Regions from separate parts of the Ethanoligenens sp. genome, predicted to be linked through region 4. Evidence: riboswitches for the same ligand, from Rfam matches in the RefSeq annotation. Region 4 holds a riboswitch; each other region holds the start of a gene.
The links. A riboswitch is a leader RNA that binds a small molecule or an ion and turns the genes downstream of it on or off. The one in region 4 is predicted to bind cobalamin.
Positions count from the first base shown of each region.

Region 1: it holds a riboswitch for cobalamin, as region 4 does, so the genes downstream of both, ABF463_RS02340 (NAD(P)H-dependent flavin oxidoreductase) here and ABF463_RS04465 (energy-coupling factor ABC transporter permease) in region 4, are expected to answer to the same signal.
Region 2: it holds a riboswitch for cobalamin, as region 4 does, so the genes downstream of both, metE (5-methyltetrahydropteroyltriglutamate--homocysteine S-methyltransferase) here and ABF463_RS04465 (energy-coupling factor ABC transporter permease) in region 4, are expected to answer to the same signal.
Region 3: it holds a riboswitch for cobalamin, as region 4 does, so the genes downstream of both, ABF463_RS09395 (DUF4430 domain-containing protein) here and ABF463_RS04465 (energy-coupling factor ABC transporter permease) in region 4, are expected to answer to the same signal.

Region 1 is NZ_JBDNLG010000008.1:39,629-47,710, reverse strand. It holds gene ABF463_RS02345 (ABC-F family ATP-binding cassette domain-containing protein) at 213-2,006, shown strand; gene ABF463_RS02340 (NAD(P)H-dependent flavin oxidoreductase) at 2,097-3,218, opposite strand; cobalamin riboswitch at 3,402-3,581, opposite strand; gene ABF463_RS02335 (class I SAM-dependent methyltransferase) at 3,771-4,574, shown strand; gene ABF463_RS02330 (DUF4317 domain-containing protein) at 4,938-6,068, shown strand; gene ABF463_RS02325 (alanine/glycine:cation symporter family protein) at 6,326-7,660, shown strand; gene ABF463_RS02320 (SdpI family protein) at 7,804-8,082, shown strand, end outside.
Region 2 is NZ_JBDNLG010000028.1:18,786-26,867, reverse strand. It holds gene ABF463_RS06180 (glycerol dehydrogenase) at 1-761, shown strand, start outside; cobalamin riboswitch at 1,149-1,341, shown strand; gene metE (5-methyltetrahydropteroyltriglutamate--homocysteine S-methyltransferase) at 1,419-3,698, shown strand; gene ABF463_RS06170 (hypothetical protein) at 3,793-4,014, shown strand; gene ABF463_RS06165 (ferredoxin) at 4,084-4,272, opposite strand; gene ABF463_RS06160 (cupin domain-containing protein) at 4,314-4,658, opposite strand; gene cobG (precorrin-3B synthase) at 5,045-6,616, shown strand; gene ABF463_RS06150 (iron-containing alcohol dehydrogenase family protein) at 6,776-7,876, opposite strand.
Region 3 is NZ_JBDNLG010000056.1:6,003-14,084, reverse strand. It holds gene gatA (Asp-tRNA(Asn)/Glu-tRNA(Gln) amidotransferase subunit GatA) at 1-663, shown strand, start outside; gene gatB (Asp-tRNA(Asn)/Glu-tRNA(Gln) amidotransferase subunit GatB) at 675-2,096, shown strand; gene aspS (aspartate--tRNA(Asn) ligase) at 2,209-3,522, shown strand; gene ABF463_RS09405 (glutamine synthetase III) at 3,718-5,817, shown strand; gene ABF463_RS09400 (metallophosphoesterase) at 6,063-6,839, shown strand; cobalamin riboswitch at 6,875-7,080, shown strand; gene ABF463_RS09395 (DUF4430 domain-containing protein) at 7,220-8,082, shown strand, end outside.
Region 4 is NZ_JBDNLG010000017.1:31,442-38,527, reverse strand. It holds gene ABF463_RS04485 (hypothetical protein) at 90-467, opposite strand; gene ABF463_RS04480 (hypothetical protein) at 508-786, shown strand; gene spoIVB (SpoIVB peptidase) at 813-2,021, shown strand; gene spo0A (sporulation transcription factor Spo0A) at 2,306-3,091, shown strand; cobalamin riboswitch at 3,516-3,707, shown strand; gene ABF463_RS04465 (energy-coupling factor ABC transporter permease) at 3,858-4,553, shown strand; gene ABF463_RS04460 (hypothetical protein) at 4,540-4,893, shown strand; gene cbiQ (cobalt ECF transporter T component CbiQ) at 4,896-5,675, shown strand; gene ABF463_RS04450 (energy-coupling factor ABC transporter ATP-binding protein) at 5,796-6,683, shown strand; gene ABF463_RS04445 (precorrin-8X methylmutase) at 6,649-7,086, shown strand, end outside.

The DNA of each region.
Region 1 (8,082 bases), on a different contig from region 4:
TTGTATATTTCTTTTCCGTAACGTATATGTTATACTCGTCTTTAGCGACCAAGCGGGTTCGACCAAACAAAATCCACTGGTTATCACCGTCGTGCTTTAAAAAGTAAGCTGCTCAAAACTGGAACCCAGCTTCTGGACACGATCGGCTACGACCATTTATTTCTGCGCGACAGATCACGCGATCAATCGCCGCAAAGCGAAAGGATAAAATTGTGCTGCTGTTAACTGCGGAAAAAATAAGCAAGAGCTATAGTGAAAAAATAATATTAAACAATGTTACGTTCGGCATCAACACCGGGGATAAAATCGGCGTAATCGGAACAAACGGCACGGGAAAATCCACCTTGCTCAAAATCATCGCGGGATTAGAAATGCCGGACAGCGGAACCATTACCAAACCCGGCAACGTGCGCATAGGCTATCTGCCACAAAACCCGATTTTTGAGGACGGTGTCACTGTATTAAGCCAGGTGCTGCGGGGTATCTCCGAACAACAGCGTGAATCAAAAGAATATGAATGCAAAGCCATTCTGACAAAGCTGGGTATCACCAATTTCGACGGGCTGGTCAGTCAACTGTCCGGCGGACAGAAAAAGCGCGTGTCTCTGGCAAGCGCACTGGTGACGCCCGTGGAAATACTGATTCTGGATGAACCAACCAACCACATGGACAACGATATGGTCGATTGGCTTGAGCGCTATCTTGCGCGCTATACCGGCGCAATATTGATGGTGACACATGACCGGTACTTCCTTGACCGCGTTACAAACCAGATTGTTGAACTACAAAAAGGAAATTTATATACCTATCATGCAAACTACACCAAGTACCTGCAACTGAAAGTAGAACGGGAAGACATGGCGGTTGCAAGTGAACGGAAACGGCAGAGCCTGCTCAAAAAGGAGCTGGCATGGATTCAGCGAGGTCCGCGCGCACGCGGTACCAAACAGCGTTTCCGCGTAGAACGCTTTGAAGCACTCAATGAGCAAACCGTTGACCTTGAGCAGCAAAAATTGAAAATGAATTCCATGAGTGCAAGACTCGGTAAAAAAATCATTGAGATCAGCAACATCTCCAAGCACTATGGCAGCCGTCAGCTGATACGCGATTTTTCATATAATCTGCTGCGCGACGACCGCATTGGAATCGTTGGCGCAAACGGTTGCGGAAAATCCACATTTTTAAAAATCATAACCGGAAAGATCGCTGCCGACAGCGGTCTGGTCACCATAGGCGAAACCGTGCGAATCGGCTATTTCTCACAGGAGTGTGAGGAAATGGACTTGAATATGCGGTCAATAGACTATATCAAGGACATATCCGCCGAGGTCGTAATGCCGGAAGGCACGCTGACCGCATCCCAGATGCTTGAGAAATTTCTATTTACATCTGATTCACAGTATGCGCCCATCGGCAAACTCTCAGGAGGCGAACGCCGCAGATTATATCTGCTCGGGATTCTCATGCAGGCGCCAAATGTTTTGCTTTTCGATGAACCTACAAACGACTTAGACATTGAGACCCTTACCATTCTGGAAAACTATTTGCAGGATTTTTCAGGCGCAGTAATCGTTGTTTCACATGACCGCTATTTTCTTGATAAAGTTGTGGAACACATTTTTGCCTTTGAACAGGACGGTCACATCCGTGATTATGTAGGCGGTTTTTCAGATTATATGGCAATTAAAGAATCAGATCCGCCCAAGAAACCGAAAATAGCAGCCAATCAGTCAAAGACAAATCGACCCAGCCATCCCGCCAAGTTGAAATTTTCATTCAACGAGCAGCGTGAATATGACCAGATCGACGATATAATCGCTAAATTGGAGAAACAAATTGCAGCGGCAGATCTTGAAATCCTCAAAGAAGCGAGCAACTATGTCATATTGCCTGAACTGATTGCAAAAAAGAAAGCGCTTGAAACAGAGCTCAACGCCAAAATGGACCGCTGGGTGTATTTAAACGACTTGTCTGAGAAAATAGCCAAACAAAATAACCGCGGCTGAACGTTAACCCCCCCACAAGCGACCGCAAAAAAATACCCTGTTTCCCGTTGCAAATCACAGCGGCAAATTGATTCACGCTTGATCGCCCTTTCACGGGACGATCGTGGCCGTAACCGTCTCTTTCTCCTGCAGCACGGTAGCTTGCCGGTACTCCTGCGATAGTGTTTCAAACAATTTTTTGACTGATACGATCTCGTTTACTTTGTATCCATTGGCCCCAACGAAAGCAAAGCCGTTGGCCAATTTACCTCTGCACGCACTGATGAGCGCTTTGAAAATACAGTACGGGCTTTGCTGCTGCTTGCAGGTTACGATACAATGAAACGGGCAATCCGCCGGGTGCTTCTTTCCTTGCTCGGCATCACGGAGAAAGCTATTGATAATGGCGCGTCCAGGCATTCCAACCGGGCTTTGAATAATCCCGATATCTTCTTTTTTACAATTTACATAGGCTTGTTTAAAAGCGATGTCTGCATCACATTCATCTGTAGCGACGAACCGCGTACCCATTTGCACAGCGGATGCGCCTAAATGGAAGAACCGTTTGATGTCCGCCCCGCTGAAAATCCCGCCTGCCGCGATAACTGGAATCTTGTGCTCCACATGCATTTCAATCGGATGAATGGCTTGCAGAACTTCCTGCAGTAAATTTTCCAACCGATACGCCGGATTGTCGATTTGATCCCGATGAAATCCCAAGTGACCGCCAGCCATAGGGCCTTCAACCACAAACGCATCCGGCGTATACGCATATTTTTCCTGCCAGCGTCTGGTAAGGACTTTTGCAGCACGCGCAGACGAGATGATCGGCACCAATTTGGTTTTACATCCTTCCCGTATATACGAAGGCAAATTGAGCGGCAGCCCTGCCCCTGCAAAAATAACGTCGATTCCTTCTTCGATGGAGGCCTTTACCATTTCCCCGAAATCACTAAGTGCCACCATAATATTGATGCCCAGAGCCCCTTGGGTTTTTCCTCGGGCACGGCGGATTTCTTCTTTTACCGCGGCAATATTATCTTGTACACTAAAGCCGGCTTTGTGCACCATGCCGACCGCCGCCGCAGAAAGGACACCCAGCCCGCCTTCGTTTGCCACAGCGGAGGCCAGCCCTGCAAGGGAAACGCCCACACCCATCCCGCCCTGCACAACAGGGGTCTTTATTACCAAATCACCAATCACAAGTGGTTCCTGATCAAAATATGGCATCATTTTTACTCTCCAACTCCGTTAACAAATACATGCTTGATTTCACGTTATCAACAACCTATTTTACATCGGTGCACAGAAAAAACCAGACTGTATCCGGCAGTCTGGTCATGTATGCCTAATCCCACACGCTTGCTGGTGTGTGGAGATATTTCGACGCTACATAATTCTTTCCCACCGAAAGACATTATATCTACGCAATACGGCAGGTCTCCTGACTTAAATTCATCCGCCGCCTCATCCTTCCCGGTTTCCCAGTGGTGCAAAAGAGGCTTTGTCCTTCTCACAGTAGCGGGGGCTGTCACGGTTTTTCACCGTATTCCCTATTGATGCATGGTTGATGCAACCGTATTGCTGTATTTAGTTGTTACCTATATCATATGCCCTTTCAGCAAAATGTCAATTGGTTTATGATACTATTATAACCACAAAAATTTCAACAGTGCTATGATTCTGCGGTGCGGTTCACATACCGGGGCATTTTATCTATGCCGTTGACTTTTACCACATTCCAACTATAATAAAGGAAAACAAACCAGAGAGGATCTGTTAACTTTGGAAATCGCACATCAGAATGCGGATCGTTTTTCGAAATTTGCTGATTTTTACGATCAGGTGCGCCCGGCTTTACCCTTGGAGGTTCGTTCCATCCTCCTGCAATACCTCGGACATCAGCCGTCCGTCCTGGTCGATATTGGCTGTGGAACCGGGTTATCTACAGCCGGATGGTCGGGATACGCGGCCAATATTATAGGGGTCGAGCCCAGTGATGCGATGCTCTCCATTGCACAAAACCGCACGGCAAGTGACTCTTCTATTCGGTATATCCATGCGTTCTCTGACCAGACCGGTTTGCCGGATGACAGTGCGGATTTGGTGACTTGTTCCCAATCCTTTCATTGGATGGACCCCGATAAAACCATTCCGGAAATCGCAAGGGTTTTAAAAACCGGCGGTATTTTTTCCGCCTTTGATTGCGATTGGCCGCCAGTCTGTCACTGGGAGGCGGAGAAAGCGTACGAAGAGTTGTTTGATGTGTTACATCGGATGCACGCAGAGAACCATAAAACGAAAGATCGGTATAAGCATTGGGATAAAAACAAACATCTCGAAAACTTGAAAAAGAGCGGAAAATTTCGTTATGTACGTGAGGTGTTGTTTTCCCAAACAGAAGAGACCGACGCGGAGCGCTTTATCGGTCTGGCATGGAGCCAAGGGGATTTGCAGTCTTTACTGGAGGCCGGTGTGGAAGAAGCACAATCCTTTTACGATACTTTTGAGAAAAAAGTGCGCCAAGCAATGGGAACCAAACGATATCCCATTCGATTCGGCTATCGCATGCGCCTTGCCGTCAAATAACGGCTTATTGCATGACGATTGTCGGTGTATGTGCTCTAAGACGGTGTTACAAATAACAGACAAAAGCCCGCTGCCCAGTGCCCGAAAACGGGACGCTGGCCAGCGGGCTTTTGCTTGCGTAATCGGAGTGCGGGGCTGTAGTGCAACTCAAATCCAGTTATTTTCAGTCAGATTGGAAAACCTACGCCTCTGTCCGACGGGTCTTTTGAAACGCCCTTTTTGTTATTCCATTCTGCTCTTCTACTGACATCTTTGAAGTCCATCCCGACATGTGTTATACTATGGATTCCAGCGGAAAACCCCGGATGAACATGCTGATTTATGGAACCGCTAAAACCATATACTATATTAGAAGAGGCTATTATGAACGAAAAAGAAGTCGCAGAAATTCGCCGCCGCTTCCGACAGGAAACGAGCAATATTACGCACATACGCGGATGCTTTGTAAACGACCAACGCGAAATTGTTTCGCAGTTCGATCAGTCACTTCTTTCGATGTCACAGGAGGAGTCCGAAAGATTCCTGTCTATTATCAAACGGACGTTATCTGGCACCCTTGAAAAAAATCTGATTGACATCTCATTCGAGACGCAGCAGGTCGTGGATGGCGCCGAGCATCAGTTACTGATGAAGCTTAAAAATTCATCCCTAAAGGATGAGGACGCCGTACAGACCTTTTTTCAGAATGTTATACAAGTGATCTCTATAGAAGGCAACTATCTGATTCTGTTAACACATGATATATATGACGTTCCCTACCGCTCGAAAGATAGCAACCAACAAGATGATGCTTCCTCAGATGTATTTTCATACATTTTGTGCAGCATCTGCCCGATTAAACCCACGAAACCCGCTTTGGGCTACTATGTTGTTGAAAATGAATTTCACAACTGCAAGGAGGACTGGCTCGTATCGGCACCGGAAATTGGCTTTATGTTCCCGTCCTTTGATGACCGCTGTGCCAACATTTATAATGCGCTCTATTATACACGCGATATCAAAGAGAGTCATGCTGAATTTGTTGATGCGGTGTTTAAAACCGACATCCCCATGCCGGCCGCACAGCAGAAAGAAATCTTCCAATCCATGTTGGAAAATGCCCTTGAAGATGAATGCAATTATGAAGTGGTACAGTCGGTTAACGATCAATTGTGTGGCATGATTGAGGAGCATAAAGCAAATAAGGAAACAGACCCTTTGGTAATCTCCAAAGGCACAGTCAAAAGTGTTCTGCAGTCTTGCGGGGTTTCTGATTCGAACGTAGCTACATTTGATATCAACTATGATACCGAATTTGGTACCGATGCCAAACTCAGCCCGCGCAATATCGTGGATACCCGAAAAATTGAGGTTCGTACGCCCGATGTCACCATCAACGTGAGCCAGGGCCACAGTGACCTGATCGAAACACGCATCATCAACGGCACAAAATATATTCTCATACGCGTTAATGAGGGCATCGAAGTGAATGGTGTAAACATCCATATTTCTTGATAGAGTAAAGGGGGTGGAACCCATACTCAAAAGCGCTTCAGCAAACTGGATACGTGAGAAATAGCAACCATAACGTCAGCAAAAAATGTACGAATTGCATAGTCCTTTGAAAGTCTAATAACCCGCCGGTTTGCAACGGTATGCACGCCGATGCACCAAGCCCCGGCCATCCTTTTGGCAATGCGGACGAACGCCCGATGTATTTTTTCGCCATACCAACATATACATGCACAGATATCTAAAAAGGAGGAACCACTGTGCCTGTTTTGGAAAACCTGCTGGCAGCACTGTCTTCAGCGCTATGGGGCCCGCCTTTGCTTTGTGCGTTGCTGGGCACACATGTGTTTTTAACTTTTCGGATGCGGGGCATCCAGCGCCACATCCGAAAAGCAATCCGGTTTTCTGTAACAAAAGAAGCGGGAGCCAGCGGAGACGTTTCCCCTTTTGCGGCCCTCACCACCTCGCTTGCCGCCACATTGGGAACCGGGAATATTGTCGGCGTGGCAACTGCGGTGGCCGCCGGCGGACCGGGCGCGATTTTCTGGATGTGGCTATCCGGCATCTTTGGTATGGCGACCAAATACACGGAGGCATTGCTTTCGGTCAAATTCCGTGTAAAACGCGGCAATACAATGGCCGGCGGGCCAATGTATGTGATGGAAAACGGTCTGCATTGCAGGCCGCTCGGCTGTGTGTTCGCTTTTTTTACCGCCATCGCGGCTTTGGGGGTCGGCGCCTCCGTACAGTCCAATTCCATTGCGACGCTGTTTCACCAGACGTTCCGTGCGCCGCCGGTATTGAGCGGATTTGTGGTCGCACTCTTGACTGGTTTCGTCATCCTCGGCGGGATACACAGCATTTCCAAGGTCTGCAATTGGCTGATTCCCGCCGCCGGCGCTTTATATATCCTCAGCAACCTCTTTATTCTGGGCATCGGTTGGCGCAGTATCCCACACAGCATCTTCTTGATTTTATACGACGCATTTTCCGGGCACGCGGCAATTGGCGGATTTCTGGGAGCGACTGCCAAAGACGCCGTACGCTTCGGCATCTCGCGCGGCCTGTTTTCCAACGAAGCCGGACTGGGGTCCTCCCCCATTGTGGATGCCGCCGCCCAATGCAAAAACCCGGTGCGGCAGGCGCTGGTGTCATCTACCGGTGTTTTTTGGGATACGGTGGTGCTGGCGGCGCTCACCGGCATCATGCTGGTCAATTCCGGCCTGTGGCAGCAAGGGCTGGACGGAGGCGCACTCACCAGCGCTGTCTTCCAAAGCGTCCCTGTGGTCGGGCCTGCTGTGCTGGCGGTTTCCCTGTTCACGTTTGCCTTTGCCACCTGTATCGGCTGGTCTTATTACGCCGAAAAAGCAGTGGAATATCTGTTCGGCGCACATGCCATACGCCCCTATAAGTGTCTGTATATCGCCGTCATCTTTTTCGGCGGAGTTGTTTCGGTCACTGCCGCATGGAATTTTTCCGATATTGCCAACGCGCTGATGGCCATCCCGAATCTTGCGTCCGTGCTGGTTCTCAGCGGCGTCGCCGCCCGGGAAACAAGGCGTGAAATGCGCCACGGCGGTATTTTACAGAGATAATGCGCTCCGACTTACACCATGTGACAACTGCCGCTATGGCACGCGGCAAGAACCATGTTTTTTTGTGTACAAGGCTTGCAAAAGACAGTAGGGACTGCTATCCTATATTTAAAGTTTTAGGGAATTATTGGAGAGAAACCGGTATGGCAAAATGGAAACCGTCTAATCTGCTGCTGGCTGAAATTGCCATTGCCAGCGCGCCTGTTATTTTTTATGTGCTGGCCTACCCGTATCTGCCGGAAATCGTCATCACGCACTATGGCGTGCATGGCGCAGACGGCTTCCATCACAAAGACAGTATAACGGTGATATGCAGCGTTGCTATGGGCTTCTTCGGCGTTGTGTTTGCGCAGGGAATGGCCTTGCTCGTCAAAAAATTCCCACAGAGTATACATGGCGACACCGACTTGCAGGACGCCATG
Region 2 (8,082 bases), on a different contig from region 4:
TCGTTATTATTCCGACAGTGGCGGCAACCGATGCGCCTTGTACGGGTCTTTCGGTCATTTACAACGACGATGGCTCGTTTGACAAATACATTTTTTATCCGAAGAACCCCGATGTGGTCATTGTAGACACCTCGATCATTTCCAAAGCGCCGGTTAAGTTTTTGGTGGCCGGCATGGGCGACGCACTGGGTACCTACTTTGAAGCACGCGCCTGTGTGGCCAGCAACGCGCTCAGTCTGGAAAACGGCGGTATCACAAAATCCGCTTTGGCACTCTGCGAGCTTTGCTATGAAACATTGTTGCGGGATGGCTTGAAAGCCAAGCAGTCAGTAGAACATGGATTACTTACCCCTGCGGTGGAGAGCATCATTGAAGCCAACACGTTTTTGAGCGGTGTGGGAGCGGACAACGGCGGTTTGGCTGTTTCTCATTCGGTTTACAACGGGTTCACTGCGTTAGAGGAATGTGAAGCAACGCAGCATGGTTCTATCGTCGCATTCGGTACCATTGCACAGCTTTTGCTTGAAAATGCCTCTTTGGATGAGATTGAAGAAGTGGTGCATTTTTGCATTTCAGTTGGTTTGCCTATTACATTGGGCGAGATTGGCGTTACTGATGCCGAGCGTGTTCATATTGCGGCTGAAAAAGCGTGCGCACCGGGTGAGTCCATCCATAATTTGCTGGGCGACGTGACACCGGATGCGCTTTATGATGCGTTGATTGCAGCCGATGTGCTTGGCAAAACCTATTTGAACGCATAAATTTTAGTAGTAGTATCAGCAATAAAAGTCATTTGCTGAAATGAATTGACCCCAAAAAGTAAATGATGATTTTTCATCAAACAGTTGATAGGGTTTACTGTCTGTGTAAAGCAGGTGGTAAACCCTTCAATTTTGTCTTGATACGGTGATGGTTGTAAATCCATTTTACTTTTTTCTGTGAAGAAATTCTTTGAAACACTGTCACGAGAATATCGTGACAGTAATGCGGGGTTGTCTATGGCGTTTGATTTTTCACCCCAAAGCGGCATCAAACATAACCAGGTATATGATTTTTGAATATTTAAGCATAGTATTTTTGTTGTACAGTATAACAGACAAAATTGATAAAATATATTGACACTAAGGCATCTCCGTGCTTAAAATAAGACCAAGCGAAAACAATTCGGTGCCTCCGTGCCGGAGGAGAATAGGGAACCGGGTGAAAATCCCGGACAGCACCCACTACTGTAACCTGTGTCGGCTGCCGCAAATGCCACTGCCGTTTGGGTGGGAAGGCGCGGCTGCAGGGCTTTAGGCCCAGCAGGAAGCCAGGAGACCTGCCGGATTTGTTTGCTCTCATCTCTGGGACTGGAGATAGGGACAATTTTTATGCAAAAAGGTTGTGTCTATTTTCTCCTACATTATTTGGAGGAAAAAATGAAAAAAACATCTGTTATCGGTTACCCGCGCATTGGCGCGAGCAGGGAACTCAAAAAATGGACGGAAGCGTATTTCCGCTGCGAACTGGAGAAACAGGAGTTGCTGCAAAATGCGGCAGAACTGCGTAAGCGGCAGTGGCGCAAGCAGCACGATATGGGTGTGGATTTTATCCCGTCTAACGACTTCTCTTTTTACGACAGCATGCTGGATACGGCTGTGCTGTTTGGCGCGGTGCCCAAACGTTTTCGGGATCTGGGGCTGGATGCGCTGGACACATATTTTGCTATGGCAAAGGGCTACCAAGGCTCACACGGAGATGTGCATGCGCTTCCCATGCAAAAATGGTTCAACACCAATTATCATTATATTGTGCCGGAAATTGAAGACGACACCTGTTTTTCCTGTGGCTCGGAAAAGCCGTTTGCGGAATTTGAGGAATCAAAAGCGGCTGCCATCCCGACACGTCCGGTGCTGATTGGACCGTTCACCTTTCTAAGGTTGGCTGAAAACCGCTCGGGCAAATCTCTTCGTGTGCTTGCAGGGGAACTTCTGCCTGTTCTCCATGAGATTCTTTTGCGGCTGACCGAGTTGGGCGCAGAATGGGTGCAGATTGACGAGCCTTGTCTTGTGACAGATCTCGCGGAAGAGGATCTCGCGCTCTTTCGCATCCTTTACAACGACCTGCTTGCCATGCCGAACCGTCCGCGTATTTTGCTGCAAACGTATTTTGGCGACGTGCGCGACAGTTATACAATGCTGGTTGATATGGATTTTGACGCGCTAGGGCTGGATTTCATCGAGGGCGTGGAGAATCTGCATCTGCTGGAGCAGTATGGATTTCCCCAAGGCAAAATACTGGTCGCCGGTGTAGTGAACGGCAAGAACATCTGGGTCAACCACTATGAACAGACGCTGTCACTGATTCATCAAATTGCGCACGTGGTGGAATCTGATCGGTTGGTGTTGGGAAGCTCCTGCTCCCTACTGCATGTGCCGTATACCGTTCAAAACGAGTCGGGTATCCCGGATGCCTATCGCGAACACCTTGCGTTCGCAGAAGAAAAGCTGATGGAACTGGCAGAGCTGGGACGGTTGTCTGACGATTCGGCGTGGGAAACGAATCCGGCTTTTTTGCACAACCGCGCCATTCTAACTCGTAAACAGGATGCAGCCTTCCGTTTTGACGATGTACGCGCGGCCGTATCCCGTCTGAAAGGCGAGGATTTTACACGCTATCCATCTTTTGAGGAACGACGGACTGTTCAAAAGGCGGCGCTGAAATTGCCGCTGCTGCCTACCACGACCATCGGTTCTTTCCCCCAAACAAGTGAGGTGCGCACCCTGCGCCGGGATTTTAAATCCGGACGTATCACGGAAGAAACATACCATGCGGCAATCCGGAAGAAGATTGCGGACGTGATTGCCTTGCAGGAAAAAATCGGATTGGATGTATTGGTGCACGGTGAGTTTGAACGCAACGATATGGTGGAATATTTCGGCGAAAAGCTTGACGGTTTCCTCTTTACAAAAAACGCCTGGGTGCAGTCCTATGGCACGCGTTGCGTGAAACCACCGATTATATTTGGAGATGTGCGGCGGTCCGCCCCCATGACTGTGGACACTACTGCATATGCGCAGAGCCTGACAAGCCGCCCGGTGAAAGGGATGCTGACCGGGCCGGTTACGATTCTGAACTGGTCGTTTCCTCGTGAAGATCTTCCACGCCGGGAAATCGCGTTCCAGATTGCATTGGCAATAAAAGCCGAGGTGCAGGATCTGGAACAGGCGGGCATCCGTATCATCCAGATTGACGAGGCTGCCCTGCGCGAAAAACTGCCTTTGCGCCGGCGCGACTGGCACGCGCAGTACCTTGACTGGGCCATTCCGGCGTTTCGTTTGGTTCACGCATCCGTAAAAGCGGAGACTCAGATCCATACGCACATGTGTTACAGCCGGTTTGAAGATATTATCCGTGATATCGACGACATGGATGCGGATGTAATTACATTCGAATCGGCCAAGTCCGATCTGTCGCTGTTGGATGTACTCAAAGAGAGCCGTTTCAAAACAGAGGTCGGTCCCGGGGTGTATGATATTCACTCACCCCGCGTACCTGATCAGGCAGAGTTCGAGAAGATCATTCGACGGCTGATTACCAAGTTGGACATTCAACGCCTTTGGATCAATCCAGACTGCGGCCTGAAAACACGTGGCATGGAAGAGACAATTCCAAGCCTGCAAAACATGGTGTGCGCGGCTGAAAAGTGCAGAAAATAAGCAGGCAGGGCACATCCTATATCTTATGCGAGTTGCTTTATGTAACGGATTCCTGTGTCGCACAGAGATAGTTGATGTATTTGGCGGATTTGTGATGTTTTGCAGGTGCGCTGGCTGGCGGCAGCCAGTGCCATGGGCGGCAGCCAGTGCCATGGGCGGCAGTGAGAAGAATATCCAGCTGGGCATTGATCTCTTCGCGAAACTGGCTGCGCAGGGTCGGCTTTATATAGGTGACGGCTTCATGACTCATCTTGAAAAGGGCGATGTGCAGGTTGTAATCCTGCGGGATTGTCTGAGCCCAATTCTTTCCGATTAAGGCCTGAGACAAAAAAATCAAGCGGCCGCCATTTTTACAATGGCGGCCGCTTGACATGCTTTGCGGATGTTATTCCACAGTAATAACCGAAACCGGGCAGCCGTCCCGTGCCTCCATAGCAGATTCCTTCACCGCTTCCGGCACATCTTCCGTATGGACTTCCGCCACGCCGTCTTCCGCCATCCGAAAGACCTCCGGGCAGACCTGCGCGCACAGTCCGCAGGAGATACACCCACTTCTATCCAATTTTGCTTTCATAAAGAGCTCCTTTTTTAGACGTTAATAAGTCGGTATCCGCTTTATTGACGCGGGAATACAACCGTAAGCAGCATTTTGAACTGCTCCTCCGCTTTTACCGCGTGAGGGATGCCGGCGGGCATGACAATGGTTTCTCCCTTGCTCACTACGTACTCCACCCCCGCAATGGTGATACGTGCCGTTCCATCCAAAACTGTCACCATTGCGTCGCCGTCGGAGGCGTGTGTGCTGATTTCCTCGTCTTTGTCAAAGGCAAAAAGTGTGATACTCACGGCATCGTTCTGCGCGAGCGTGCGACTGATAATTTGGTCGGACTGATACGCGACCAACTCGGGCAGGCAAAGCGCCTGCCGATGTTCAATGTTTTTTAAATAGGGTGCACTCATAGAGGCCGCCCTCCTTTCTGTGTCTCGCCATCATTTTGGACCTCTCCGCTTGGTCTTATACAAAAACCGAACGGTATTCTGCGAAAAACGTCTTACTGATTTCTCGGCGACTCAGTTTTCCGCATCTGTGAGGACAACATGCAATTTATACGCATTTCTAAGGTCTGCGCTTTGTATTTTCTTTATTATAACAGCTTTCACAAACCCTTTGTGTTGCATCCACAACGCAAAGCATAATATTTTCACCTGCCATGTAAGTATTGACCGTTTGGGGAAACATGCTGGACAGGTCCACCTTTGCGTGCTATGATAAATCCGAATGCGCCATTCCGTGGTACATCCGCTGATTGGGCACATCCAAATCCACGACGACCGGGGGAACTGCTATGCCGACACCACTTGAATCTTACAAAGCCGAACTGAGTTTTGCCAAAATTGATGCACTTATCGCCCATTATCAGGAGACCGGATGGGAAAATATCGCGCAGCACGATGTGCAGGCGCTGAAATATGCCGGTGTTTTTGTGCGGCCCAAAACACCAGGTTTTTTTATGGTGCGCGTCCGGGTGCCGGGCGGCATCCTTAAAGCGGGCGGTTTTTCTGCCGCGCAGATGCGTGTGCTGGCTGAGATTACCGATGAATTCGGCCGCGATGTGCTTGATCTAACCACAAGGCAGCAAGTGCAGCTGCGTTGGATTCGGGCCGACGCGGTAACGTCAGTGCTGACCCGATTAAAACAAGCGGGGATGACCACGCTGCAAACCGGATTTGATAACGTTCGGAACATCACGACATGCCCGGCTGCGGGGCTAGACGCTTCCGAGGTACTGGATACCCGCCCATTGGTGGAAGAACTGAATGCCGCAATCATCGGCAATTGGTCAGCAGCCAATCTACCGCGTAAATTTAACATCACCGTTTCGGGCTGCCGATGCGACTGCACCCACGGCGAGATCAACGACATCGCGCTGATGCCTGCGGAAAAAGACGGGGTCGTGGGCTTCAATGTTTGGGTGGGCGGCGCGCTCGGCGCGTGGGGTACGGCGCGGGCCGTGTCTCTGGACATGTTCGTGCGCCCGGACGAGGCAAAGGACGCCTGTCTTGCCATCATCGCCGTCTATCGTGAAAAGGGCGACCGCGAAAAACGCGGCCGCTCCCGTCTGAAATTTTTACTGGATGCAATGGGGATGGATGCTTTTCGTTCTGCCGTGGCGGCACGTTTGCCATATGCGGCGCACCCGGCCGGCTCGGAATGGACCGAAGTGGGTTGCCATCACGACCACATCGGTGTACATCCGCAGAAAACGGACGGTCTGGTTTATGTGGGACTGCATGTACCGGCCGGTCGGCTGACGCTGAAGCAAGCAGACGGGTTGGCACGGCTTGCAGAGGAATATGGCAATGGGGAACTGCGGCTGACGCCTGCACAGAATATTCTATTGCCCAATGTGCCGCACGCGAAGCTGGACGCGTTACTTGCCGAGCCGCTGCTCCACGAGCTTTCTCCTGCGCCGTCCCCATTCCTCAGGGGACTGACGGCTTGCGCAGGCAATACGTTTTGCGCGTTTGCACGCATTGACACCAAAGCGCGCGCATTGGAACTGGTGCACTATCTGGACGAAGCGCTCGGGCAGGATGCATTGCAGGAGGTTGGAGCGTTGGATATACATGTTTCCGGCTGCATGAACAGCTGCGCGAACCCTTGGGTCGGATCCATCGGGCTGATTGGCAAAAAAATCAAACGTGACGACGGCATGGTGGAGGCAGCGGATATCTGCCTTGGCGGTGAGCCGGGGATGCACGGCGCATTTGCCCGTCTCTGGCGCACCGACGTGCCTTTTACGGAATTGGGTTCCTTCTTGGAAGGCCTACTGCGGCGCTTTTTGCAGGAAAAGGCCGAAAATGAAGGCTTTCGCCACTGGTGCTTTCGCAGTGGTATTTTAGATAACGAGGCGTAACCCGATATCTGCTTGACATCAAACAGACTATTGCCGTAACATGAGAAAACAGGCGGCCTATCTTCCACTAAGCAGAACAGCAGAGGCACAAGCAACCTAAACAAAGTCGCTTGTGCCTCTGCTGTTCTTTAATAACTGTAAAATGAGATACTGCTTAATTTAAGAGAAGCTCTGTACGTACATATTGTACAGGTCGTCCTGAGATGGCACTGTCGTACAATTGGCTATGTTTTTCGCATGGATCGCCAAACCGGAAAATTTCTGGAATTCTTCGTTGGTAATTTTCTCTTTTTCACCAAACAGACGGTTCAACACATCGCGGAAAGCAGCGGTGTCTTCCAACCCCATGATGTTGAGCAAGTGGCGAATGGCTTCCGGTTGTTGTTTTTCTGCAAAAGCCAAAAAGGAGGCGAGTAACAGTCCGTTTGCGCGACCATGGTCGATATGATGGAAATAGGTCAGCGAGTACCCCATGCAATGGACGGCGGTGGTGCCGGTATGCGCAATCACGATGCCGGCGAGGGTTGAGGCATAGATGAGATCGGCGCGACAGCTCGCGTCAGTCGTTCCGTTAAGCAGATTGCTGAAATTCCGCACAATTTTCCGAATACTTTCCTCCGCCAGCAGATTGGTAATGGCATTGGCTTTCGTGGAGAGCATTCCTTCAATAGCATGGGAGAGTGCGTCAATCGCTGTGTTGATGGTCGTGCGCAGGGGCAATCCGCTTGTATATTTGGCATCGATCAAGGCAAGCTTCGGAAAGAGCAGCGGCGTTGCAATGCTGGTCTTGGATTGTGCCAGGTCATTGGTGAGAATGGAGTACTGTGTCACTTCCGAGCCGGTTCCAGCTGTTGTGGGCAGCAGGATGAGCGGTAAAATCTGTTGGGTATACGGCCCGGTGAACAGCATCTGGTCTGGAAGGTTCTGGCAGGCAAGCAGTGCAATGGCCTTAGATGCATCCATGGGTGAACCGCCGCCGATGCCAATGACGAAATCTGCGTTGTTCTGTTTTGCAAACGCCGCCCCCTCACGCACGTTGGCAATGGTGGGATTGGTCTCTACCTTATCAAATATGGCGAAACCGATGCCTTGTGCAGTCAATGCGTCAGTGACATCCTGCAAAGAACCGTTTGCCCGTGCCGAATGTTTGCCGGTCACAATCAGCGCTTTCGTTCCAAATTCTTTGAACAAAGAGGCATTTTTGCGAACGCAGTCCTCATCCAGCAATACGCGCGTGGGTAAAAAAAAGTGAACAGACATGGTTTTACACTCCAATTTCCGCATAATTTTCAGACAAGCATCATTATAATAGATATGTGCTTTACTCAAGTATATAAGCCAGAGATGCCATGTCAAGAATTTTTGAAATTGTTGTAGAATCGCACAACGTTTGAGGCAGATACTTGTGCGCAGCCGACAAGTACTGTTGTTTTTCGTTTTTGCTTGTGAAGATAATTAGGAAAAAA
Region 3 (8,082 bases), on a different contig from region 4:
CTCGGAGATGGACTTGCCCCCGCCGTTAAAGAGGCCGTTTTGGCAGCCGCCAAGGAATTTGAAAAACTTGGCGCGGTCTGCGAGGAAGTTTCCCTGCCCGCCACTGATTACGCCGTGCCTGCGTATTACCTCATTTCCTCAGCAGAAGCCAGCTCCAATCTGGCACGGTATGACGGCGTAAAATATGGCTTTTCGGCAGAGAACTGCAAAACATTGGCACAACTGATGACCCGCACCCGGGACGAGGGCTTCGGCCGCGAGGTCAAACGCCGTATTATGCTGGGTACCTACGCGCTGAGCGCGGGCTACTATGACGCGTATTATAAAAAAGCGCTGAAAGTGCGCCGCATCATCAAAAACGGATTTGATTCCATTTTTGCAGACTACGATCTCATCCTTGGTCCTACAGCGCCCACCACCGCCTACAAGCTGGGTGAAAAAAGCAACGATCCATTGAGCATGTACCTCGGCGATGTCTACACCGTGCCGGTGAATATCGCCGGACTGCCTGCGCTTTCCATTAACTGCGGCTACGACGCGGACGGCCTGCCCATCGGGCTGCAGCTCATTGGTCCGGCGTTTGCCGAACCGGTGCTTTTACAGGCGGCATACGCATACGAGCAGGCCACGCCGGATGCGCACAAGCAGCCGGTCATCGCGTGAGGGGGGCAAACATGGCTGATTATGAAATCGTGGTGGGGCTGGAGATTCATGCCGAGCTTGCCACCAAAACCAAAATCTTCTGTGGCTGCGAAACCACGTTCGGCGGCGAACCGAACACGCATTGCTGCCCTGTTTGCACCGGTATGCCCGGCACACTGCCCGTGTTAAATGAACAGGTGGTGGAATACGCCGTACGCGCCGGATTGGCGACAGACTGCGAGATCGCTCACTTCTCCAAGCTCGACCGCAAAAACTATTTCTATCCCGACTTGCCGAAAGCCTACCAGATTTCCCAGTTTGACCTGCCGCTTTGCAAAGGCGGACATGTCACGCTGGACAGCGGCAAAGAGATTGGCATCACCCGTATCCATATCGAAGAGGACGCGGGCAAACTGGTGCATGACAAGGTCTCGCGCCGCACATTCGTAGACTATAACCGCTGCGGCGTGCCGCTGATTGAGATCGTATCGGAACCGGATATGCGCACGGCGGAGGAAGTCCACGAATATGTGGAAAAGGTGCGCGCCATTCTGCTCTATGCCGGTGTGTCTGACTGCCGCATGGAGGAAGGCTCCCTGCGCGCAGACGTCAACCTTTCGGTACGGCACAGGGGCGCGGAAGCGTTCGGCACCCGTACCGAGATGAAAAACATCAATTCGCTGCGCGCCATCTATCGCGCCGTACTCGGCGAAAGCAAGCGGCAGATCGAGGAGTTGGAAGCGGGCGGTCACATCGTGCAGCAGACCCGCCGTTGGGACGACAACAAGGGCGCAAGCCGCGTAATGCGCAGCAAAGAGGAAGCGGACGATTACCGCTACTTCCCGGAGCCGGATGTCGTGCCAATCAAGCTGGATGATGCACGCATTGCGAGCATCCGTGCCTCCCTGCCCAAGCTGCCCGCCGCCCGCGTGGAAGACTATATCAAAACAGGCGTTGCCAAAGACGACGCCATTATCATCACAGCATCCCGCGCGCTGGCGGATTTCTATGAGCAGGCTGCCGCACGGAGCGACGCCAAAGAGGCCGCCAAATGGGTCGTAGGCGAAATGATGCGCCAACTCAAAGACCGCTCGTTAGAGCCTGAAGACATTCCTTTCCCGCCCGCCTACCTTGCCGATCTCATTGGCTTGTGCAAAAAGGGCGAGATCACAGCGGCATCCGGCAAAAAAGTCTTTGCGCTGTTGTTCGATGAAGCCGCCGCGCCTGCCGAACTGGTAGAAAAGCATGGACTGCGGGTGGTCGGAGATGCGGATGCTATCGGCAAGGCAATTGAGCAGGCACTGGACGCCAACCCGAAATCCATCACAGATTTCAAAAACGGCAAAGACAAAGCATTCGGCTTCCTGATGGGACAGTGTATGCGTGTCCTCGGCGGCAAAGCAGACCCCGCCGCCCTGCGCGTCAAGCTGACGGAAAGCCTCAAAAATAGATAATTGCCCCGCAAAAGGGATATCATATCCAAACGATGGGGATTGCGCCGACAGGGCTGCGCCTTTTCAGTGCGCGTCCGACAAAACGGCATTTTTGTTAAGGAGAATGGGAACTATGACCTTTATCGAAGGCAGTGTCGAACAGCCCGTGGCGTTGCAGGCGCTCCGGCAGGCGGGAAAAAATGCACGCGTCAAGGGATTTGTGCACAACATCCGGGACATGGGTGAATTTTCATTCCTCATCCTGCGCACAGGGGGCTATATGCTGCAATGCGTATATAACCCTGCTTACTCCAAAACCACTTTGGAGGGACTGCGCGAAGGCGCCTGCATCGAGCTTTGGGGAGAAGCGGTGGACGAGCCACGCGCGCAGAACGGTTTTGAGGTACACATCGACGGGTTCACCGTCATCTCTTCCCCCGCGGCGGAGTACCCGTTCGCCATCAACAAAAAATACCTCAATCTCAACATTGATACCAACCTCGATTACCGCCCGCTGACACTGCGCAATCCGCGGCAGCGCGCCATCTTCAAGGTACAGGAGGCTGTCGCCGACGGATTCGCTGACTTCATGCGCCAAAACGGTTTCACGCAGGTCCATACCCCCAAGATCGTCAGCGCGGGCGCCGAGGGCGGTGCAAACATCTTCAAGTTGGACTATTTCGACACCAAAGCCTATCTGAACCAAAGCCCCCAATTCTACAAGCAGATGATGGTGGGCGTTTTCGACCGCGTATTTGAAATTGCGCCTGTCTTCCGCGCCGAAAAACACCATACCTCCCGCCACCTCAACGAGTATGTCGGTCTGGACTTCGAGATGGGCTTTATCAGCGGCATGGAAGACGTAATGGCAGTAGAAACCGCCATGCTCACGCATTTGTTCGCTTATGTGGCGGAACACTGCCCAGAAGAGCTGGCGATGTGGAAGGTTCAGATACCCGTCATCGATAAAATTCCGACCGTCACATTCATGCAGGCACGCGAGATCATTGAAAAACTGGGCCGCAAGCCCGGCAAATGGGATTTGGAACCGGATGACGAAGTTGCGCTGTGTGACTACGCCAAAAAAGAATTCGGCAGTGATTTTGTGTTTATCACGCATTTTCCGGCGGCCAAACGCCCGTTTTATGCAAAGGATGATCCCACGGATGAGCGGTTTGCCTTGAGTTTTGACCTGCTGTTTCGCGGGTTGGAGATCACGACCGGCGGACAGCGTATTCACGATTACAATGAGCAGATCGCCAAAATGCGCCGCATGGGGCTTGATCCGGAGGATTTCTCGTCCTATCTCATGATCCACAAATATGGAATGCCGCCGCATGGGGGGCTTGGTATCGGGCTGGAGCGTCTAGTCATGAAATTAATGGAACTAAAAAATGTGCGCGAAGCATCCTTGTTTCCGCGCGACACCGGCCGCCTGCTGCCGTAAAGAGCAAATTGGCAAGGTTTCCGCTTTATTTTCATCTTTTTTCAAGTGAATGTGGGCAAGAACCCCCTTGCATTGCCCGCTCTTGTATGTTAAACTTTTAAAAGTTCAATACGGAACAAGGGCGTTTCGTGGCTTATTAGCTGCGCACGCTTTTATTTTTATTTGTATGTTCCAACATTTAAGGAGGAATTGAAATTGGGAAACGAGAAAGTACAGACCCCCGCCGATATTTTTGGAAAATATGTCTTCAGTGATGCCGTGGCAAAAACGCGCTTGTCCAAGGCTACGTATAAGAGCTTGAAAAAGACCATCGAACTGGGTGCCCCGCTGGATGCGACCATTGCCGATGAAGTAGCCGCCGCCATCAAAGAATGGGCGGTTGATTTGGGTGCCACTCACTTCACCCATTGGTTCCTGCCGATGACTGGCCTCACCGCCGAGAAACACGACTCGTTCATCTCCCCAACCGGCGATGGCAAGGTCATTCTGTCTTTCTCTGGCAAAGAGCTCATCAAAGGCGAGCCGGATGCTTCTTCTTTCCCGTCGGGCGGCCTGCGTGAGACTGCCGCGGCCCGCGGCTACACCGCTTGGGATACCACTTCCCCCGTTTTTGTAAAAGAAGGCTCCCTCTACATACCCACCGCTTTCTTTTCTTACACGGGTGAAATTCTTGATAAAAAAGCCCCGTTGCTCCGTGCCAACGAAGCGCTGGACAAACAAGCCCGCCGCGTGCTTGCCGCTTTCGGTAAAGACGGCGTGAAAAAAGTGACCTCCACCGTCGGTCCGGAACAGGAATACTTCATTGTCAACCGTGACCTGTACAACCAGCGCCTTGACTTGATTCTGACCGGCCGCACCCTGTTCGGCGCACAACCGCCGAAAGGCCAGGAACTTGACGACCAATATTTCGGCACCCTGCGCACCAAAGTGGTTGAGTTCATGCACGATCTGGATAAACAGCTTTGGGAACTGGGCATCACTTCCAAAACCAAGCACAATGAAGTTGCCCCCGCGCAGCATGAAATCGCGTTGATTTTTGACCCGGCCAACGTGGCGGTCGACCACAACCAACTGGTGCTTGAACTGCTCCAAAAGATTGCTGAGCAGCACGGACTCGCTGCGTTGATTCATGAAAAACCGTTCGCGGGCGTCAACGGCAACGGTAAGCACATCAACTGGTCGCTTTCTACCGATGAAGGTGAGAACCTCTTAGACCCGACCGATGACCCGGGCAAAAACCCGCAGTTCGTCATCTTCCTCGCCGCCGTCATCAAAGCGGTGGACGAATATGCCGATCTGCTCCGCCTCTCTGTTGCGAGTGCCGGCAATGACCACCGTCTGGGCGCCAACGAGGCACCTCCCGCCATCATCTCCATTTTTGTTGGTGAAGAACTTGAAGGCTTGATCGGTGCGGTGGAAGATGGAAAAACCTTCACCTCCCCGGATGCCAAAACGACCAATTTGGCCGTCACTTCCCTGCCGGTCATCACCGAAGACAAAACCGACCGCAACCGCACCTCGCCGTTTGCGTTCACCGGCAACAAGTTTGAGTTCCGTATGTGTGGTTCTTATGCCAACATTGCCGGCCCGGCTTTCATCCTCAACACGATTGTGGCCGAGGCTCTCAGCCAGATTGCCGACAAACTGGAAGGTTCCAAAAACATCGAGAAAGATGCGCTTGCACTTGCCAGCGAGATCTTCAAAGCACACAAACGCGTTATTTTCAACGGCAACGGCTATTCGGATGAATGGGTCGCCGAAGCGGAAAAACGCGGTCTGCCGAACATCAAGAACACTGTGCTTGCCATCAAGGCGTTCCTTGTAGAGAAAAACCGCGCAGTCTTCGAGAAACACGGCGTGTTGGTCGGCAAAGAGATCGATTCTCGTTACGAGATCCTTCTGGAAAATTATTCGAAAATCATCAATATTGAGGCGCTCACGCTGGTGGATATCACGTTCCGTCAACTCGTGCCTGCGGCGTTTAAATATGCCAAAACCCTTTCGGATTCTATTGCTTCCTTTAAAGCAGCCGGTGTGGATGTAAAAGGCAACGTCACTTATCTGGAAAAAGTGCTGGGCCTGGCCAAATCCATCACTGCCAAAGCCGAAGCCCTCAAAGGCGCTACGGAAGCTGCCGGCAACCTGGAAGACAACTTCGATTCCGCGCTGGCCTATCGTGAAAAGGTTGTTTCGGCGATGGAAACCCTGCGTGAAGACATCGATACGTTGGAGCCCATCGTGCCCGCCGACATCTGGCCTGTGCCGGTCTACACGGATCTGCTTTTCAAAATATAATCTGCTTTACCAAAGCGTTACTATCATTTTTTAAAAGGGACTGTTGTAAAACGAAAGTTGAGCAACAGCCCCTTTTTTGCATTCACTAATATCTATGCACCTCATATTTCTATGCTTACCAGAAAAATTCATACGATTTTTATGTGCTTGGTCATGCCACATCCCGCGTAGTATGATATAATGAAAAGCAAACGACCGCCGCCGCGTTTTTTGCGCGGCGCAATTGAACAGCTGGAGGCTGGAACGTGACCAGAGTGGAAAATATTACCCTACGAAAATATCGACTGGTGTCTCACGATCTGCCCGCCGCATTTGACGGCACAACCATTGCGTTCCTATCCGATATCCACCATAGCAGAAGCTTTCCTCTCAAGCGCGTCAAAGAACTAGTGGCACTCACCAACAGTCTGCGCGCCGATGTGATTCTGCTCGGCGGAGATTATGTGAGCCACAGTCAGGCGCATATTCCCAATTTCTTTCGTGAAGCCGCCGCCCTTACCGCGCCGCTTGGTGTTTACGGTGTGCTTGGCAATCACGACCGCAAAACCAATGCGGCTTTATCCCAAGAATGTATGGCGCAGGCAGGCATTTGCTCACTGGACAACAAAGGGTATTGGCTGGAGAAGGACGGCGCGCGCATCCGTGTGGGTGGCGTGGGAGATCTCACCACCGCCGAGCAGGATCTTTCCCCCATGCTCGCTGAAACCCGCCCGGATGACTTTATGGTGCTTGTTTCTCATCACCCGGACTATGCTGAACAACTGCCGTTCAACCTCATTGACCTCATGCTCTGCGGGCACACGCACGGCGGTCAAGTGAGCGTGTTGGGAAAATGGGCGCCAAGCTATTTTGGACACACGCATTACAAGTTGAAATATCTCACCGGCGTGGTCAAAGATGCCGACACCACCATTATCATCTCAAATGGCATTGGCACAGTCGGGCCGCCGGTACGCATCTGCGCCGCCCCACAGATTTGGCTGATTACGCTTTGCGCCGATCAACGGCCAGTAGACGGCTGATTTTACTTGACGTTATATGCAAATTCGTCTACAATAGAATCAATCTCTTTACAGGTGCGCGGCTATTTACCGCGATAATAGGGAAACCGGTTCAAAACCGGTGCAGCCCCCGCTGCTGTGAGGCGGACTGTTTTTCCATGAGAATCCATGCGGATTCTTAGACCACTGGTCAACAAGATCGGGAAGGGGAAAAACAGGACGATGCCAAGCCAGAAAACCTGCCTGCAAAGTACGATGTGATCCTTTCGGAGGGAGAGGACAGACGTAAAAACGGCAATATTGGGATTTACCCGTTTTTCGTTACGGTCTTTTTTCTTATAAGAAAAAGGGCCGTTTTTGTTTGCCCCCTACCACAGAAGACAAAAAAGAGGAGTGGTTTGATGAAAAAAGTATTCCAAGGCTGGATTTCTGTCTGCTGCGCTTTCGCGTTGCTGTTTGTCAGTATTCCCGGTCTGTCAGCGGCAGCAGATGCACAAAACACGTTTCACCTGTGTGTTGAGGGTTCCAGCCAGACGGTGCTGAACGAAGATGTCCCTCTCACAGCGGGAGAAACATTGCAAACCGCGCTTGAGAAAGCGCTGAATCAAAATAATATCTCGTATCAACTGTCCGATTCGCAATATGGGAAATACATTGCTACCATCGGGTCAGATACACAGGCCGCCGACTATTCCACTTATTGGAGCATCTATCAAAACGGCGCATACGCGCAGCTGGGTGTCAGTTCCCTCCAACCAGCAAATGGCGACAACATTATCATCGCCTTTACCGCTTCAGACACGCTGTATCCAATAGTCACCGTCTCTCCCAGCACCCCATCCGCCTCAAATCCGTTCACGGTGACTCTGACCGCCCAAAAAACAACGTATGATGCCCAATGGAACCCCACTACTTCGACGGTTCCCGTTGCAGATGCCACCGTTACCTTTAACGGAACATCCAAAACAACGGACACTTCCGGAAACGCAACCTTTACCGCACCTGCCAACGCGGGCAGTTATGCTTATCAGGTCAAAAAAGACCGCAGCGGGCAGGCTCCCGCACTGGTTCGCATGAGCGGCAGCGTCACGGTGTCCGCCTCGTCTTCCTCCAGCAGTTCTTCCAGCCAGAGCTCCTCCTCCAGCAGTTCTTCCAGCCAGAGCTCCTCAGGCGGTAATGTTTCAACAGTCACAAGCGCCGCCGTCGCCAGCGCGTCCAAAAGCGCTGCTGATGCGCTGAAAGACGACACTTCCGACTGGACAGC
Region 4 (7,086 bases):
CAACAACCTAAAAAACGAGAAAAACGGGCAGGACTGTAAATAGTCTTGCCCGTTTTGCAATTGTGGTATTTATTGTGGTGTTTGCAGTATCAATGCTGCAGGTAGTTTGGCATATGGATGGGGTGGTGATTGATCAAAAAGATTTTAAATGGCTTTCCCAATTTGATACAACAACCGAGCGCATGGCGAGTCCCTTTTGACTGACCGTCCCAAAACGCGAGAACACAATCTGCTTTTTCTACAATGTCGATATTGCGCACGAGAGGGGCTGAACGCCCGTAGCGTTGGTAGCGGGGACGGATGCAGGTGTGTTTTACACCCAGTTCCGCGGCGGCCCGTTTAGCCAGTGTGTCCACCCCGTGCGCACCTCCGGTGATGATCTGCGAGCAACCTCTGGGCAATTGCCGGAGAATCATGTCGTACGTTTCTTCCCCCGCCTGGCGGGAGCCAATAACAGCAACCTTCAAGTCATAACACCGCCTTGTAAAAAAATGAAAGTCTGGCTATATGGGGCCTCATTTTAGTGGTGAAAGTCAAGCCTGTTTTGGCTGGAATGCAGGGCATACGGTAAATATTCCTGTGCGTTTTGCCGTGCAAACCAGTAGCCTGTCTCGAAAATCCGTCGATTTTCTATTTGAAATGAGGCCTAACCACCGCCAAGACTATAGTATCATTCCGGCGGGCAAATGTAAACACTTTAGAGTGCCTTTCCCAGCAGGTGCAGATATTGCATCTGATATCCGTCTTCATTGCGGAAAGATTAAAAACGATGGTTTTGTATTTTAATGATGAAGAATGGGTAGGGATGTCGGATGAAGAAATTTTTGCGTGCGGCTGTTGTACCAATCGGCATGGTGATGTTTTCCATATTGTTTTGCGGTATTTTGTTTGCCAGAGAAATTCCGGGTACATTGCAGGTACGACAAGGGCAGCGGCTTCAATTTGCCGGTCTGCCGCTTTCTGCCCAGCAAGGTGGGGCGGTTAGCACCGACCGTTCTCTCCAGACAGGCGCGTCGTATACCACCGATATTCGATTGCTGGGCCTGATCGAAGTGAAAAAGGTGCAGGTTCAGGTGGTTCCCACATGTGAGGTGACGCCGGACGGGGAGCCGTTCGGAATTAAACTATATACCGAGGGCGTGATGGTTATAGGTGTGGCCGATGTGGATACGGCTGCTGGAAAAGAGTCTCCGGCATCCGCAGCGGGTATCCGTAAGGGTGATATCTTGATTGCCATCAATGGAAAAACCGTGAATTCGAATAATGAGGTGGCTGACCGCTTTGCAAAATCCGATGGTGTGGACTGCACGCTGAGCATGCGTCGGAACGGCGTCGCTTTTCAAACACGACTGAAACCGCTGCGGAGCGTGGCAGATGGCCAGTATAAGGCGGGGCTTTGGGTACGCGACAGCACAGCGGGTATAGGAACCATCACGTATTATGACCCGAAGAGCGGTGTTTATGGTGGACTGGGTCACGCTGTGTGTGATGTGGACACAGGCAAGATGCTGCCGTTGTTGGAAGGTGAAGCGGTAGGCAGCACCATCACCGGTGTGGAAAAAGGTACAAAAGGCAGAACCGGGGAATTGGTGGGTACCTTAGCCGATGCACGTCTGGGCAGCTTGCTTATCAATGGCAATACTGGGGTCTATGGCGTTCTCACGCAGCAACGTGCGGGCAAAAAATACCCAGTGGCCATGCGTCAGCAGGTGCATACAGGCAAGGCAGTTTTGCTTGCCACACTGGATACATCGGGCCCGCGTGCATATGCGGTACAAATTGAACAGGTAAGGTATGGCAGCAGCAGTGCTGAACACAACATGGTGGTGCGTGTAACTGATCCGGCACTCATAGCCCGCACAGGGGGAATCGTGCAGGGAATGAGCGGCAGCCCGCTCCTACAGGACGGTATGTTTGTAGGCGCGGTCACGCATGTGTTTGTGAACAATCCGGAAAAAGGGTATGCGATTTTTGCGGAAAACATGATGCAAACGGCGCAAACGCTTGAAGTGCGGCAGTGAAAAGGTGTATGATTGATTTGGCAGCAAAAGTCGAGCCTTTATGGGGGAATACGACGAAATAAGTGTATTTATGACACGAATTGTACTGTTTACACGTTTCTGAGTGGCTGCGATGAACAAACAAAGGCGTTTCGATATTGCCTATTCTCCCCTCCCAAGTAGCAAATGAGTGTATAGAAAAGAGGAAAATTTCCAAAAATTTCAAAAAACACGCATAAAGGACTTGAAAAATATGGAATTTAATGGTATTTTATAACTATATTATTTAGGGGGGAACCGTCAGAATGGATAAGAAATTGAAAGTATTGGTTGCAGATAACAGCGCAGAGATGGGGCAGGTTTGTGCCGCAACGTTGCGTACTTATGGCATGGATGTTGTAACAGTTGCAAAGGATGGACAGGAGGTTCTTGACAGTTTACAGGGAGAGGCGCCGGAAGTGGTTCTGATGAATGCCTTTATGACGCGTATTGATGCGATTGGTGTGTTGACAGCCATACAGAGAATGAATCTTGCATCCAAACCCGTTATGATTGTCATGTCCACGGATAACAATGGTGCGATCAGTGCGCAGGTAATGGAGGCAGGCGCGGATTATTTTTTCCCAATGCCGTTTGATCACGACTTGTTGGCTGAGCGGATTAATCAATTGGCCGGAGGAAAAAAAGAGTTTCAGGGGTCGCCTGCCAAGCAGGTAGAGATGATGTATGACTCCACACAGGACGTTGAGATCATTGTTACTAAGATTTTTCATCAAATCGGTGTGCCGGCGCACATCAAGGGATATCATTATTTGCGCGAGGCAATTATGATGGCAATCCATAATATAGATATTATAAATTCCATTACCAAGCAGCTTTACCCATCCGTCGCTAAAAAATATGGGACGACATCGTCACGCGTGGAGCGGGCCATTCGGCACGCCATTGAGGTTGCGTGGGATCGTGGAGATGTGGATATCCTCAATTCATATTTTGGTTACACTATTCACAATAGCCGCGGCAAGCCTACCAATTCGGAATTTATCGCCATGATTGCAGACAAACTGCGGTTGCAGCTGCATATCTCTTAAAAGGCTTATCTATACGGAATTTGTTTATGGGTGTCCATAGCGACCAATTTTCTTGTTTTAAATGGGCGTAGGGTATCATAGTTACGAATAAATCCATCCCAATCTACAAATTCTTCTGTTGGTTAAGTAGCTTGTCTACCTACTAATGGGAGGATTTTTCATGTACGAAACGGACTGCCAAATGGCAAGGATCCACGATATCCTTCATCGGCGCAACCTGCTTTGATAGACGGATATCTCCCTCCACTGGAATTTATGCGTGCGTTCTTTGCAAATTGCACCGCAGCGTAGCTGGCTGCAACTGAAAAATGCATGACACTATCAGAGCTTCCCTAAATTTCCCAAAAACCGAAACATCGTCTTTCCTTTCGGCAAGGTTTGTAGTATACTGAATAAAAGCCAAATAAAATCCAAAACACAATAAAATAACGCATAAAAAACAGGTGCCGGAGGATGGTTTCCATCGTTCCGGTGAAAAGATAAGTTGGGTGAAAATCCCACGCGGTCCCGCCGCTGTAATGCTGAGTCCACTCAAATACACCACTGGGTTATCCCGGGAAGGTTGAGCGGACGATGATGCTGAGTCAGAAGAACTGCCTGTTTTTTGTACCATAAAATCTACGAGCGATAGAGGGGGTACAGTGATGAACAGGTCACGGTATAGGAACACCTCTTAGCATTTATGTTAAGAGGTGTTTTTTGTGAGTTTTCAGTGTTTTTCATACAAGACCAAAGTAACGAAAACAGATTAAGAGGAAAGATAAAAATGCATATTGAAGACGGTATTCTGTCCCCACAGTCCAGCATCATATATTATGCAGCCACGGCGGCATTGCTTGCGCCGGCCATTTTGCAAATCAGAAAAAGAGTCAAGGATGATCCTTATTATAAGCCTTTGATCGCCATGACGGGCGTAGCGGTATTTGTCATTTCCGCCATGCATCTGCCTGTTCCGGTCACGGGATCATGTTCACATCCCTGTGGCACGCCGTTGGCCTCCATCGTCATCGGGCCTTTCGCTACCATCTTGGTTTCTGCGATTGTATTGTTTTTTCAGGCGATTTTTCTCGGGCACGGAGGCATCACAACCATTGGTGCGAACACCATGTCCATGGGGGTGGCAGGCACTCTTTCGGGTTATCTGATTTGGGCGCTCTTCCGCCGGTTCCGTGCGCCGATCTGGCTGGCGGCGGCTCTGGCAGGTTTTGTAGGTGATCTTATCACTTATCTGGCCAGTGCGCTGGAACTGGCCATTGACCTGCACGGCCACGTTCCGCTGGTAAAGCAATGGATGATTTTCTTTATGGGCTATGGCCCGACCCAACTGCCGCTGGCCATTGCAGAAGCCGCCTTTACGGCTGTCGTGTTACAGGCCATGGTCGGACGGCGCCCGGATTTGCTCCCCCACGTTTTGAAGGACAATGTAAAACTGAAAGGAGCGAAAAACAGTGCAAACGCGTGAGAAATCGCAGTCTAAAAACAAGATCCAGTTATTTGACGGCTTCACAAAGGTTTTGCTGTCGGTTATGTTCGTTATACTTATCTTTATTTTCATTTCCGGAAAGTACATGGCGGCTCACGGTTCAGAGGCCGGCGGCACGGATGACAAGGTCAATACCATGGCAAGTTCCGATCACCATCCGTTCGCGGAACTGCCTGGTGATGCGCAGGTGGGCGCTTTTTCTGTTGCCAATTTCTTTGCGGGCCTGATCGTAGGGCATCATTGGGAGAAGTTGTTCGGCAAAAACAGGGAGAACGATACAGATGACACCGACAATGAGCCTGAGAAGCAGGAAGTGTAAGAATGGAACTCGGTTTTTTTAAATCGCTTGACAGCCGTGATACACCCCTAAACCGGCTTGACGGGCGGTTAAAAACAGTATTTTTTTTGCTTCTGACCATCATTGCCGCCATCGTCCGCCATTGGTATCTGGCGCTCGGACTCTGGCTCGCCGCTCTGGCGGCATACAGCACGCTTAAACTTTCCTGGCACCCCCTTGTTCATCGGCTGCTTATGCCCTTTAGCATCGCGTGGCTGGTTTTTCTAAGTGTCATGTTCACCAACGGAAACCATCCGCTTTGGACGATTCTGGAGTATCCATTTTCTCTGGTCGTTTACCGCGAAGGGCTTGCACTTGGTTTTTTGATGATGCTGCGGATTATGGCGGCTGTGACAATGGCCAGCCTGCTCTCTTTCAGCACGCCGATGGCGGAGATTCTTGAAACGCTGCGGTCGATTAAAATACCGGACATCATGGTGGATATCGCCGAATTGATGGCTCGCTACGTATTCGTCCTTGAAGAAACCGCACACAATATGAGCAGGGCTCAAGTGAGCCGGACGACCTGCCAAATATCATGGATGGACAGGATACGCAATACTGGGGCTGTCGCTGGATATGTGATGGTGAAAGCGTTTGACCGCAGCATCAAGATCTACAATGCCATGTTGGCACGCGGTTACAGCGAAGAAAATCCGCCCACGCCTTATTTCAATTCTTCGATTTCTTCCGCGGATATCCGCAAGGGCGCGGTGATGATGACAGTTCCCGTCGCCGTTCTGCTGGTGAACTATTTGGTTTGATCCTGTTATCCCTTTAAAAAGAGAACAATGTCAAACCGTTCTCGGGCCGCAGGTGCTGAAGTGCCCACATGGTCAATACAATTTTCCATTTTTAAAGGGATATGAACGGAGGTGAAAAAGATGGCTCTTGTGGATGTAAAAAATGTTAGTTATGTCTATGCGGATGGGCATCAGGCGCTGGAAAATGTAAGCCTGCAAATTGAAAAGGGCGAACGGGTTGCAGTTCTCGGACCAAACGGCGCAGGAAAATCCACGTTGTTTCAACTGTTAAACGGCCTGCTACAGGCCACGTCGGGCACAGTTTCGATTGATGGGCTGCCGGTGGAAAAAAAGAATCTGTTTCAAATCCGGTCAAAAGTGGGTATGGTTTTTCAGGATTCAGATGATCAGCTGTTCAATTCTTCCGTTCGTCAAGAGGTGGCGTACGGTTTGATGAACATGCACATCACCGGCAAAGAATTGGAGAAAGCGGTGGATTGGGCGCTGGACGTCGCAGGCATTGCAGGCTACGGCTCTAAAAGCCCGAATAATTTAAGCGGCGGTGAGAAAAAACGGGTAGCACTCGCAAGTGTGCTGGCGATGAAACCGGAGGTTCTTGTGCTGGACGAGCCCACGGCCGCACTTGATCCGCATGGCGTCAGCAATCTGATTCGTCTGCTCAATACAATCAATAAGGAACTGCATATCACTTTGATTTTTGCTTCGCATGACGCCGATATGGTGCCGCTCCTTTCAGACCGCGTCTATCTGATGGATTCCGGTAAAATTCTGACATATGGGACCACTTCCGAAGTTTTCGGCCAAAAAGAAAATATCCGGAAAATCGGGCTGCGCTTGCCCCGCGTGGCACATCTTACGGAGATTCTGGAGCGCGACGGCATCCTGAAAACCGAATCGATTCCCCTTACAATCGGTCAGGCAAGAAAAGTGTTCGGTAACGCGGCAACTCTAACGGGAGGGGGAACCGATACAATTGTTGGACGAAATCAAAATACACAATCCGGCTGACATTGAGAAGAAAAGCTTTGAAATCATTACGGAAATGCTGGGGGGGCGTGTGTTTCCGCCTCTGCACGAGCCCATCGTTAAACGCGTGATCCATACGACGGCGGATTTTGAATACGCCGACATTCTGCGCATCAGCGACGATGCGGTGGAACAAACGGCGGCGGCACTCCGGGACGGATGCAATATCGTCACCGACACCAAGATGGCCGCAGCCGGAATCAGTAAAGCAGCGCTCGCCCGGTGGGGCGGACAGGTCGTATGCCTGATTAGCGACGAAAGTGTCGCGGCCGAGGCTAAACAACGGAACATCACCCGTTCCGCTGTGTGCATGGAGCGCTATGCACACAACCGCCAAAATAGGATCTTTGTCATGGGCAACGCGCCGACGGCGCTCGTTCGGCTC